3 regions of the Virgibacillus natechei genome follow, and region 3 is predicted to be linked to each of the others. Evidence: predicted binding sites of a transcription regulator. Region 3 holds the regulator's gene; each other region holds the start of a gene.
The links. Region 3 encodes LexA, which represses DNA repair genes until DNA is damaged. Its sites were predicted from a motif close to CGAACATATGTTCG; they were not measured.

Region 1 (4,315 bases), 290 kb from region 3:
CAGGTCGTTTCCTTGTGGTTAATGCGAAACCAGGCTGTGATTTTAAAGCCCAATCTACCCCATTCCATCTTGCTGGTGCGGCACATGGTTCCCTGCATAGGCAAGAATCTCTTGTACCACTGGTAATCGCAGGTGCCGACATAAAACCGAAATATCCTCGCCTTGTGGATATGAAAGAATTTATATTAAAACTGCATTCGTGAATGGATTAGCATCGTTAGACAAGCTGAAAAAATCAAATAATAAACCCCCATGTGAATCATGGGGGTTATTTCGTGCGACGGCAAATAATCCAAACGTTTGGATTATTTGCCAGCGATTACGATAAATATCACTGATTTCCTGTGCACTCAGTTTCGCATCATTACACACAATTCTAATTTGATTTCCTTCACTGTCTCGTGTTTCTACTAATTGAACTGGTTTTTTCATGTTTCCCATTTTCACGATGGCATGACGGGTGATTGGAGAAGAACTGTCAACGGGTAATTCTTCGATTACATGTACCACCGTATTCTTTTTAATGCGTGTAGCAAAACGAATATTATTTTTCGAGTAATCGTCAAATTTATCAAAGTTGAAATAGCCTCGATCCCATACATGAAGCACGTTTTTATCCGGCACAATCAATGCATCCAGCTGTGTTTCATCTGCAGGTCTTGCCGGTGTAAGAATAACTTTATTTGGGTAAGAAAGATCATCGCAAAAGGAAATGGAGGTATGCATCTTCACCCCAGCTTTTGTATCTCGAAAATCTGCCCACTCATATTGACTCAGACACATTGAAATGGTTGATGAATCAATCAGATGAAGCTTTCCAAGTTCTTTGCTTACCATTCTCGGTCCAAGTGTATGGTGCAGTTTTTGAATTAAATGATGGAGGATTACCTCAAACATTTCGTGTGGGATCTCCCTATTTTTTCGAGAAAGTTGTGATTTACTAATACTTTCTATGCCCACTAATCTTTGAACTGTTTTCTGACGTTTAATCGTGTCACTTACTCGCTGAAGATTATCTAGTTCTTTTAGTTGTGCATAGATAAAAGTTTTCGTATATGCCAGTACATCGAACTTTTTGACATACTTATCAAGCCCAACGTGGTCAATCATTTTTTGAATTACTTTTGAATCTAATGGATGAATGTATTCCTTGAATACAGTTTTTATGGTATTATTGTCCATGGTTGCTCCTTATAATTAGGGATTTGGACAGGACTACCATACCCTAATTATAAGGTTTTTTATACATTTTTAAAGTGAAAATTACCATTATTCCTAAATTTCAACTAAATAAATTGCTTGACTTTTGTACAAAAAGTTTATGCAACGCTAGTGATTTCGCAGATGAAATGAAAAAACAAGGTATTGATTTGATTGACTGTAGTTCGGGCGGTGTTGTTCCGGCAAAAGTTAATTCGTATCCCGGCTATCAAGTACCACGATGCGAAACGATTAAAAGCGAAACAGCGATTGCAACAGGTGCTGTTGGTAAGATTACTACCGGCAGCCAAGCGGAGGAAATTTTACAGAATGAACGGGCAGATATGGTTTTGATTGGCCGTGCACTACTGCGAAATCCATATTGGGCAAAGGCTTCCGCTGATGAGTTAGGCTATGCTATTGAAGCACCGGTCCAGTATGAACGAGGCTGGGGATGACAGTATAAAAGAGAAATTACAGAAAGCCAGGTTTACCAGTAGCCGTGTTTAATCCAGAAGAAGTGTTAAGTCCGAATGCAAAACTTAAGGAATTTGAAGTGTGATACCCCTCCATCTGACAGTGTTTTGCTGGAAGATATCAAATTAAAAAGTCGGTTCCTGAACATAAAGGAATCGACTTTTTTAGCAGATAGGAAACCAACATGGCCCGCCTAGATCGAGCCACCATATACCATGAAAATGTAAGGTGAGAATTCGTTTAACGTATAAATTTACTAAATGTGTCCGTATTCCCTAACGTTAAAAATGGTATAAGTCTTAGATGCTTCTTGAGGAACATTCGTTCTCGAAATTCCTAAAACATGCTATACTAGAGAAAACATAAAAAAATGGGTGAAATCTATGAAATTAATTCTAGCCGAAAAGCCTTCTGTAGCAAAGAACATTGCAGATGCATTGAAAATAAAAAATAAACAAGATGGTTATTTTGAAGGAAATAATTATATTATTACGTGGGCGTTTGGCCATTTAGTCCAGCTTTATGATGCGAAAGATTATGACAGTAAAATGGCAAGTTGGAAAATGGATAACTTTCCTTTCATTCCTTCTGATTTTAAATATAAGGTGAAAAGCGATCCAAGAAATAGACAAAAATCAGATTCAGGTGCATCGAAACAAATAAAAGTCATTCAGCATTTAATGAAACGAAATGACGTTGATATGATTATTTCCGCGTGTGACTATGATCGAGAAGGTCAACTAATTGGGGATAGTATCATTTACCGTGGCGGAAAAAAGCCAAACAAAGAAGTGTATCGATTATTGCTAAATGAATGGACACAGACAGAAGTTCTTCAGGGACTTGAAAAGATAACCTCCAATGAAACGATGAAACCGCTAAGAGATGCTGGTATTAGCAGGCAATGGGCAGACTGGGTGATTGGGATTAATTTAACATCTGTTGCAACATTAAAATATCAAAAAGGAAAGGGAAAAGCACTTAATATCGGCAGAGTGTTACTCCCAACATTGAAAATCATTTATGACCGTGATAATGAAATTGAGAGGTTTGTTCCAGAAGATTATTTTAAACTAACCGCAACTTTTCAAACTAAAGATGAAAAAGAATATCAAGGAACCTATGTGGAAGAGAAACAAGAAAAGTTTAAGAAGAAAGCAACAGTAGAAGCAATTTATCATGCTATCCAAAACAAACAGGGAACCATAACGGATAAACAGGTTGAGCAAAAGAAAGAGTTTGCACCTTTCCTGTTTAACCTATCCAATTTACAAGGGTATATAACGAATAAATATAAAGGATGGACTTCTGATAAAGTATTGAAAGTTGCTCAATCTCTTTATGAGAAAAAATTCATCACATATCCACGGACATCAAGTATTGCACTTGATGAGAGTTTGACAGAAAAAACGGCAAAGGTAGTAAAAACACATGCAGAGGATCTCCCATATAAGGAAGAGGTAAAGTTTAGAAAAACGAAAAGGGTGTTTAATAACGCCAAAGTGGAGAGTCATAGCGCCATCATTCCAACTTATTTAAAACCGAAGCGTCTTTCAAGTGATGAACAAATTATTTATACAGCGATTAAGAACCGGTTTATCATGCAATTCATGCCTGTAGCTGAATACGAAGAAACAAAGCTCACGACGAAAATTGATACTGTAAAAGGAGTTTTCGCTTCGAAGGGAAGGGTACAGCTAGTCGAAGGGTGGAAAAAAGTAGAAAATATTGGGTCTAAAGAGACGATTCTACCACTTGTAGAAATGAAAGAGGTTGTCAGCCTTATAGAATCGGAGGTTTCTTCCCATGTTACAAAACCTCCGAAGCACCATACGGAGCGAACATTATTACGTGTGATGGAGACATGTGGCAAGAACTTGGAAGCGGAAGAATCAGAAGAATTAATGGGAAGTATTTTAACAGGGTTCAGCATAGGAACTCCAGCAACTAGAGCAGAAATGATTAAAAAGTTGAAAGATGTGGGTTACATTACAGCACAAGCCAAGAATCTAGTGTGTACCGATTTAGGAAGGAAGCTTGTTCGCTCCTTCCCTGTTCAAGACCTGTTCGATTTGGAATTTACAGGACGTCTGGAGAAGGCCTTGTCAGATATTCAAAAAGGCAAGGTTAGTAAGAAGGAGTTTCTCAGTCTTGTATTTAATTTCACAACCGAATCGGTAGAATCAATTAAAAGTGGACAAGATGTTATCATCAATGAAATTTCTTCTACTTCTACAGGGAAAACGAATGAAATACTAGGGAAATGCCCACAATGTGAGGAAGGAAAAGTAGTTGAAGGTTATAAAGGCTTTGGTTGCAGCAAATGGAAGAGTGGTTGCAAATTTGTAATTTGGAAAAATGATAAATACCTGGCATCAATGAAGAAAAAACCAACGAAAACAATGGTAAAGTCACTCTTGAAAAATAAAAAAGCATATGTAAAAGGTCTAACGAGTAAGCAGGGGAAGAAATTTAACGCTTATTTACAGTATGAAAAAAATCCTGATAATGTGTATTATAGCTGGAAAATGGAGTTTAAAAAGTAGTTAGGATCGAATTATTGTAACTACTTTTTCATTTTATAACTATTAAAACCGAAACTAGTGTATGCTTGTATAAGAGGGAAGCATAATTCGAC
Region 2 (4,315 bases), 710 kb from region 3:
CACGTAATAAGTTTATTCCTATGAGTACATCATACTTTCCAACCCTTAGGTCACGAATAACCTCAATTCGTTCCAGGGTTTTGATCTCAGAATGGAGGTAGGCAACTTTGATACCGAGTTCCTTTAAATAATCCGTTAGATCTTCTGACATTTTTTTCGTTAGCGTGGTTATCAGAACCCGCTCGTTTTTTTCGCTTCGTTTATTAATTTCACCAATTAAATTATCAATCTGCCCATCGATTGGGCGTACATCAATCTTGGGATCCAGTAATCCTGTTGGCCGAATAATTTGCTCTGTCATCTCTGGCGAATGTTCCTTTTCGTAAGGACCAGGTGTTGCTGAAACGTATACGAGTTGATTTGTTTTCGTCTCAAACTCTCCAAATTTCAATGGTCGATTATCTAAGGCAGAAGGTAGCCTGAATCCATGATCAACCAGTACCTGCTTCCGTGCCTGGTCGCCATTATACATCCCTCGTACTTGTGGCAATGTCGCATGTGATTCATCGACCACAACTAGAAAGTCATCTGGAAAGTAATCAAATAAGGTATACGGGGTTGCTCCTGAATCCCTAAGTGTTAAATGCCTCGAATAATTTTCGATACCTGAACAAAAACCCATTTCCTGTAGCATTTCAATATCATAATTCGTTCGTTGTTCAATGCGCTGTGCTTCCAGAAGTTTATCCGCTGCACGCAGTTCTTTTAAACGGACTTCTAATTCGCTCTCGATATTGGCAATTGCCTTTTTCAACTTTTCCTCTCGGGTAACATAGTGAGATGCTGGGAAAATTGCTATATGCTCTCGGTCGCCAATAACTTCACCGGTTAAAACATCCACTTCCCTAATTCGATCTATTTCATCACCAAAAAATTCAAAACGAACACAAAGTTCTTCCCTAGAAGCAGGTATTACTTCTACAGAATCTCCCCGTACACGAAATGTTCCACGTTTAAAATCAATATCATTTCGAGCATATTGAATATCGACTAAATTACGCAATAACTCATCACGATCTATTTCCATTCCCATTCTCAGTGAGAGCACTTGGCTATTGTATTCTTCTGGAGAACCTAAACCATAAATACACGATACACTGGCTACAATTAAGACATCATTTCTTTCAAAAAGCGATGAGGTAGCTGAATGACGTAATTTATCTATTTCATCATTAATACTTGCATCTTTTTCAATGAATGTGTCTGTTGAAGGTACATAAGCTTCTGGCTGATAGTAGTCATAAAAACTAACAAAATACTCCACAGCATTATTCGGAAAAAATTCCTTAAACTCGCTATATAATTGACCGGCAAGTGTTTTATTATGGGCAATAACTAATGTTGGTCGATTAATTTCCTGTACGACATTGGACATGGTGAATGTTTTTCCCGTACCTGTTGCCCCAAGTAATGTTTGATGCCGTTGTCCAGCCTGAATTTTTTCAATGATTTCTTTAATTGCCTTTGGTTGGTCACCAGATGGTTCATAATGCGACACTAGCTCAAATTTATTTTCCATAACGCATGCCTCCGTTCTTATCAATCTTTAGTTTACCATATCTATATAATTATTTTAACATAGTTGCGAACGAATATTCGATTATTTTGCCTGCCTTCATACCTTTACAGTATTACCCGTATTTAATGAAAGGCAATCATTTGCAGGTTAACCTTTCAATAGAAAACTTCGGAATTCGACAAGCCTTGCTTTCGGAGTGAATTAAATAGGAACGTTTTATGCTTTTCTATTTGCTAAAAGAAAAAACATTAGCATATTAGCGCTAATGTTTTTCAATATCTGAGATGCTTATTATTTCATTTAAAATTTCCACCATTGGTTTTGTTTCTAAACTGTGATGATAGCCTTCTAAATGATGTTCCAAGTGCTCTTGCTTCTCTTTATCGGAAAAATAGGTCACTATTTGAGTTTCTACGGATTGATGCGTATCTATCGGAATAGCCAGTTGTAATTGCTTTAATTGTTCCAGATTGACCTTTTCCTGCCCTGGTAGTGCATTGCATACAAATAGAACTTTACGCTTCATAAGAGATTCACTTACTGTAACTCCACCAGGCTTCGTTAACACAGCATCAACCTTATCATATAAATGGTTCATTTCTTCCTTCGATTCGATATAAGGGAGTGGCGTAACATTTGGATTTCGCTTATTCATGAGTTTCGTATATAAGCCTTCATTTTCTCCGCATAGAACATAATAGTGAAGTTTCTTTCTTGATTCATTGTTTGGTAATAATTCATCAATAGCCCCCACTCCTAGACTCCCGCCAGTGACTAACACATTGATTCCTTGATTTTCCGCTGATTGCTCTTTTTTTTCATGAAAGGCAGCATCTACTGGAATGCCCGTAACGAAAATTTTATCCGCTTCTACACCATTACGCATTAGAAATTCTTTCACCAACTTAGAAGGAACAATATGATAGTCTACCCCATCAATTCCCCATATGTGATTGACAAAATAATCTGTATAGACATTTACGATAACGCTATTTAGTTTTCCACTTCTTTTTAACAGGCCCGCAATATGTGATGGCAATGCGTGTGTACAAAACAAGATAGAAGGGTTGTTTTCTTTCATAAGCCTTTTAAATGAATACGTAAATAACGCTTCAAAAAGGAATTGCCGTCTCCTTTTCGAAAGTTTCTTATTTGCCACCCGGCTGTAAATCCAATCATATGCTTGCGGAAGCATTTGAATCCAGGCCAAGTATGTCGAAGAGACCAATCCTTCTATCCTTCCGTAACTATAGGATAAAATATCAACTTTATGACAACGAATACGGCGATTCACTTTTTCCAGTTCATCCATTAACGTATTGGCAACATGATGATGTCCGGTCGTAATTTGCATAAAGGGTAAAAATAATGCTTCTTTCTTATCCAGCATTTCCATGTCCTCAACTCCAACTATTATCCTGCAATTACCAATGAAAAACATGTATAGCGATGTTACACTCCTTATTGGGAGGGAAAACCATGACTTATATTTTAATTTCACTTATTTTAATCACATTTAGTTATCTAATTTACAAAGCATATAAAAATACAAAAGATATACAAATCAATAAAGTTAAAGTTGAAACGGGAGACCCATTAACTCATACTTCATCACTTTCTATTCTTCACTTATCCGATCTACACTTGGAAAACATCTCCATTACGCCTACAGAATTAGCAGTGAAATTGAAGCAAGAGTCGCCTGACCTGATTGCCCTAACTGGGGACTTCTTAGACCGCAAACGTACCATCCCCAAATTGGCTCCCTATCTAAAAGTCCTACAGGAAATTGCCCCCAAGCATGGCATGTATGCCGTACTTGGAAACCATGATTATGTTTTAAAAGATGAAGATTTAATAAAATTGAAAGACTTGCTTCATCAGTATGATTGTCATGTTTTACAAAATTCGAGTGAAACCATTTCTGTCAATGGTCAGTGGGTCAACATTATCGGTATTGATGATTACAGCACAAACCGAAGTGATCCAACATTAGCTTTCGATCAGGTTAAAGAAGGCACAAATCTCATTTTGACTCATGATCCAACTATCGTACTTGATATGAAAGACTATACGTTTGATTATTTATTAGCAGGACACTTTCACGGTGGTCAAATTTGTTATCCGAAAGCTTATCATCTTGTTAAAATGGGAAAGTTGGCACAAGAGAATATAATAAAAGGATTGCACATGCACAATAATTCTCCCTTTTATATCAGTGAAGGCCTTGGACAAACAGGGGTCAATATTCGAATAGGAAGTCGCCCTGAAATTACGCTCCATGACATGGCCATCAAATAGTGGAATGATATCTATTTAGCAAGGCATCTTTAGACATGAATAAGTAAACCGGATCTTGTTGGCTTGTATTGGCGATGTAATGAATAGGGAAAAAGGTGAACCTTTTATAGGTGCGGTAATAGGAATTTTTGATGGGGAATGACTCAAACCCTAGTCTATTCGCACCTTTATATAACGACGTAATTCCTATAATCCCCTTAATATTGCTACTCTTTTGATGTCCTATCGCATAATTAGCCAATCGTGGAAGCGCACGTTTCACTTTATGATAAATAAATACTGCTTTTTTCATATCGCTTTCAATCCTGTTTAATTCACTCAACATTCTAACATTATGCAAATGTATTTTAATGAGTAAATCATTTTTGTGGATAATAGTTCCGTCATGAAGCCTTACCTCATTGCCTTGGTAACTTGTAAGTCGTATCCGAAACAAGGTGTTAGCTACTTCATTTTCAGGCAAATAATGCAAACGCGAACAGGTGTAATAAATGG
Region 3 (4,315 bases):
TTCTTTATTAAATTTGGCAGCGAGATGCGCTTCTGCCATTGCCATCCCAACAGACATACCCAATCCTTGACCAAGAGGGCCAGTTGTAGCTTCTACTCCATCTGTATGGTGTACTTCAGGATGTCCTGGAGTCTTTGATTCCCACTGACGGAATCCTTTTAAATCATCCATTGTTACATTGTAGCCAGATAAATGAAGTAAGCTATATAAAAGCATTGATCCATGGCCTGCAGAAAGAACAAACCTATCTCTATTAAACCATTTTGAATTCTTTGGGTTGTGATTCATAAAATCTGTCCATAAAGTATAAGCCATAGGCGCTGCACCCATCGGAAGGCCAGGATGACCAGAATTGGCATTTTCTATTGCATCAATAGAGATAGTTCGAATTGTATTAATTGATAGTTGCTCTGTATTATTTGACAATTTTATTCTCCTTTCGTGTTTAACGACTAATTAGTTTATCCCCTATACTATTCTATAATGAAACTCCTTCTGTCACAAGTAATAAGAAGAAGCTTTTAAAAAAATCCGTTACATTAGCGTTTGCTCTAATGTTTATTATTTCGATCTTGCATATTTTTTACTTTTTCAGGCGTAACATCTTTTCCTTCAGGATCCATTACTTTCACAGATTTGAGTTGATTTTTAAATGAACTGCGTACATTTTTGAGATATGCTTCACGAAGCTCTTTCTGCTCTTCTTTTTCTTCATTGGTTAAACCATTTTCTTTGGATTTTTTCGATAGTTTATTTATACGTTCTATTTTTTCTTTGGACAGCATTTAGCTTTAACCTCCAGGTAGAATTACTTTAAATTATATAGTAAAAGGTCAAAAATAAAATTTTGCCTTTTTGACAGCCCGTCCCGTGAGTCACTCTTTATTATACCCTATTATCACGTATTATGAAACTCCTGGTATCTTCGGTTTACTGTAGCTTTAGACACTGAATAACCCATGCCATTTAATGTTGCTGTAATTTCCTCAAATGTTAAATTATTTTGCTTTAATCGAACGACTTCTTCGATTGGAAATGCGATTCTTTCTCTACCCGGTGCCTTATGTTGATTAGATAGATTAAGACTAGGATTATAGCCTTCATTTATTGCTTTATTCATCCCTCTTTTAATTTTTGCGTTATGGATCTTCCGTTGGTATTCTTCTACAACTCCAACGATTTGTAATACCATCGAGTCAGATTCGGATAACTCAAGCTCACCGTCATGAATTGCTGTATAGATGGATATATCCAACTTTTCCAATTGATAAAATAAAGCAATCTTTGTATTTCCACGACCTAATCTAGTTTCATCCTGTATAAAAAGGGTGTCTGCTGCTCCTGAAGAAAAATAATCAAGCATTTGAAATATACCGTCACGATCTACCTCATAACCACTTACCTGTTCCTCTATACATGCCACCACCGAATAACCATAACGTTCTGCAAGCTTTGTTAATTCCTCTTTTTGTCTAGCTAATGATGTCTCTTGTTCTTTTTTATTTGTACTAACACGACAATACAAAATTGCTTTCAATCCGATCTCCCCTACCTTATATAAAGTAAAATTTCATTCAGTAGGGGTTCCGGCGCACAAATGGTTTCGGTGCCCGAACATTTACGCGCAGTCCCAGGACGTGGCGTATTTAGTCTGCCTCCCCACTGAATGTTTGTTCGATCCACACGACGTGGGTTGTATTAAAGCACTTACGAGAAACTAGTGGTATGATATACTTGGAATATATTTCTACAATTTATGTTTATACACCTAAAAGAACTAAACGAATTTTATATAGTATTGCATGAACTGTCGTATCATGTCAATAATAATTCGAACGAACGTTTGCATTCATTGTATGAAAATGGTAAACTATAATTAATGATTCATTGGAAGTTTTCAATGCACATGACGTGCTAGTGCAGAGGTTGGCACAGGCCCCTTGAGAAACATCACACGCAAAAAGGTGGTTTTCTGTTTCAAGGATGCGCGCCGTATTTAGACAACCCGCCAGTTAAACTGCGATAAAATCCTATAAGCGAGGTGTTACAAGATGACAAAACTTTCTAAAAGACAGCAAATGATACTTGAGTACATTAAAGATGAAGTAAGTAAAAAAGGCTATCCCCCTTCCGTACGTGAAATAGCAGTAGCAGTTGGACTAGCCTCAAGCTCCACCGTACACGGCCATCTTGCTAGAATTGAAGATAAGGGCTATATTAGAAGGGATCCAACTAAACCAAGAGCAATTGAAGTGTTAGATCTATCAGAAGGTAGCGATATTCCGAGAGAAGCACCAAGATATGCACCAGTAATTGGTAAGGTTACAGCAGGTCTTCCTATTACTGCAGTTGAAAATATAGAAGAGTTCATACCATTACCAACCTCAACTGCTAGTCCAGATGACAATTTATTTATACTTGCGATTGATGGTGAAAGCATGATTGAGGCCGGAATATTAGATGGAGATATGGTTATTGTTAAACAACAAAACACAGCACAAAATAGCGATATTATCGTTGCAATGACCGAAGAGAATGAAGCTACAGTAAAACGCTTCTTCAAAGAAAAAGACCACATACGTCTGCAACCTGAAAATGCAACCATGGATCCATTACTTTACAATAATGTCACTATTCTTGGTAAAGTTATTGGTCTGTATCGTAATATTCACTAAAAATAAGCTGCCTGTTTAATAGGCAGCTTATTTTTAATTCCAATCCTAGTAAGTTCTCAAGTACTGTTCTCTCTCCCATGGGTGAACTTGTGTACGGAACATATCCCATTCAATCTCTTTCGCTTCGATGAAGTGTTCAAATAAATGTTCACCTAGAGCATTTACAATTACTTTACTTTCTTGTAGTTGGTTCAATGCATCCATCAATGTTGCTGGTAAATCTTTTACTCCGATTTCCTCGCGCTCAGCTTTCGTCATCACGTAAATATTTCGATCAACAGCTGTTGGTGGTGTTAGTTTATTTTCCACACCATCTAAACCTGCAGCAAGCAAAACTGCCAAAGCCATATATGGATTAGCGGAAGGATCAACACTTCGAACTTCAATTCGCGTACTCACTCCTCTTGAATATGGTATACGAATTAATGGACTTCTATTTGTTGCGGACCATGCGACATAAGAAGGGGCTTCGAATCCAGGCACTAGTCTTTTAAATGAGTTTACTGTCGGGTTTGTAATGGCTGTAAAGTTCGTAGCATGTTTAATAATTCCCGCTGTAAATTGATATGCAATATCACTTAATTCCATTTCACCTTGTTTATCAAAAAATGCATTTACACCGTTTTTAAATAAAGACATATTAACGTGCATTCCTGATCCATTTACACCGAATAATGGCTTGGGCATAAATGTCGCATGCAGGTTATGCCTTCTAGCAATTGTTTTTACAACTAATTTAAATGTTTGAATATCGTCTGCATGTTTAACAGCTTCTGCATATTTAAAATCAATTTCATGTTGTCCTGGTGCTACTTCATGGTGAGAAGCTTCAATTTCAAAACCCATTTCTTCTAATTCAAGAACAATATCTCTACGGCAATTTTCTCCTAAATCTGTCGGGGCTAAATCAAAATAACCACCATGGTCATTAAGCTCTAATGAAGGGTTGCCTGCTTCGTCCAACTTAAATAAAAAGAACTCCGGCTCTGTTCCGATGTTAAAGGCATCAAAGCCTAATTCTTCCATCTTCTCGACATTTCTTTTTAAGTTATACCTTGGGCAACCAGCAAAAGGAGTACCATCTGTGTTATAAATATCACAAATAAAACGTGCTACTTTCCCTTTCTCAGATGTCCATGGAAATACGACAAAAGTATCTAAGTCAGGATATAAATACATATCAGACTCTTCGATGCGAACAAACCCTTCAATTGAAGATCCATCAAACATCATTTTATTATCCAAAGCTTTATCCAATTGGCTGAGCGGAATTTCCACATTCTTAATTGTTCCAAGGATATCAGTAAATTGCAAGCGGATAAACCTAACGTTTTCCTCTTCAATTTGTTTCATGATTTCTTTTTTTGAAAATCTATTTCCCATTCATATTCCTCCTAAGGATTTATTATAAGTATGTACTCAGAGATCTGAGCTAATTCTTAGTCTTAAGTTAAAAACAGGGCTTATGTTTTTTTGATACCCTTAATGCTTAATTAGAAAACTTGACGTGGATAAGCCTTTAAAGGATTTCTTTAGTTGCATTTATACAGATAGGAAACCAATGGATCCGCTTCACGTAGTAGGCATTTATCCTGTAAAATATATGTGTTTTCATACAAAGGTATTATGCTTTCCTATGT

Region 1: a site for LexA is predicted at 1,992-2,005, ahead of OLD84_RS08025 (type IA DNA topoisomerase). Genes of this name have one in related genera too.
Region 2: a site for LexA is predicted at 1,586-1,599, ahead of uvrB (excinuclease ABC subunit UvrB). Genes of this name have one in related genera too.

Annotation. Positions count from the first base shown of each region.
Region 1 covers NZ_CP110224.1:1,529,340-1,533,654, forward strand. The annotation lists gene OLD84_RS08010 (alkaline phosphatase family protein) at 1-203, shown strand, start outside; gene OLD84_RS08015 (IS4 family transposase) at 181-1,182, opposite strand; partial or broken gene OLD84_RS08020 (oxidoreductase) at 1,338-1,658, shown strand; gene OLD84_RS08025 (type IA DNA topoisomerase) at 2,061-4,223, shown strand.
Region 2 covers NZ_CP110224.1:2,534,597-2,538,911, forward strand. The annotation lists gene uvrB (excinuclease ABC subunit UvrB) at 1-1,519, opposite strand, end outside; gene OLD84_RS13155 (MGDG synthase family glycosyltransferase) at 1,782-2,909, opposite strand; gene OLD84_RS13160 (metallophosphoesterase) at 2,999-3,820, shown strand; gene OLD84_RS13165 (YkoP family protein) at 3,813-4,315, opposite strand, start outside.
Region 3 covers NZ_CP110224.1:1,819,598-1,823,912, reverse strand. The annotation lists gene tkt (transketolase) at 1-426, opposite strand, end outside; gene OLD84_RS09475 (DUF896 domain-containing protein) at 552-785, opposite strand; gene OLD84_RS09470 (YneB family resolvase-like protein) at 899-1,537, opposite strand; gene lexA (transcriptional repressor LexA) at 2,052-2,675, shown strand; gene glnA (type I glutamate--ammonia ligase) at 2,721-4,058, opposite strand; gene OLD84_RS09455 (MerR family transcriptional regulator) at 4,300-4,315, opposite strand, start outside.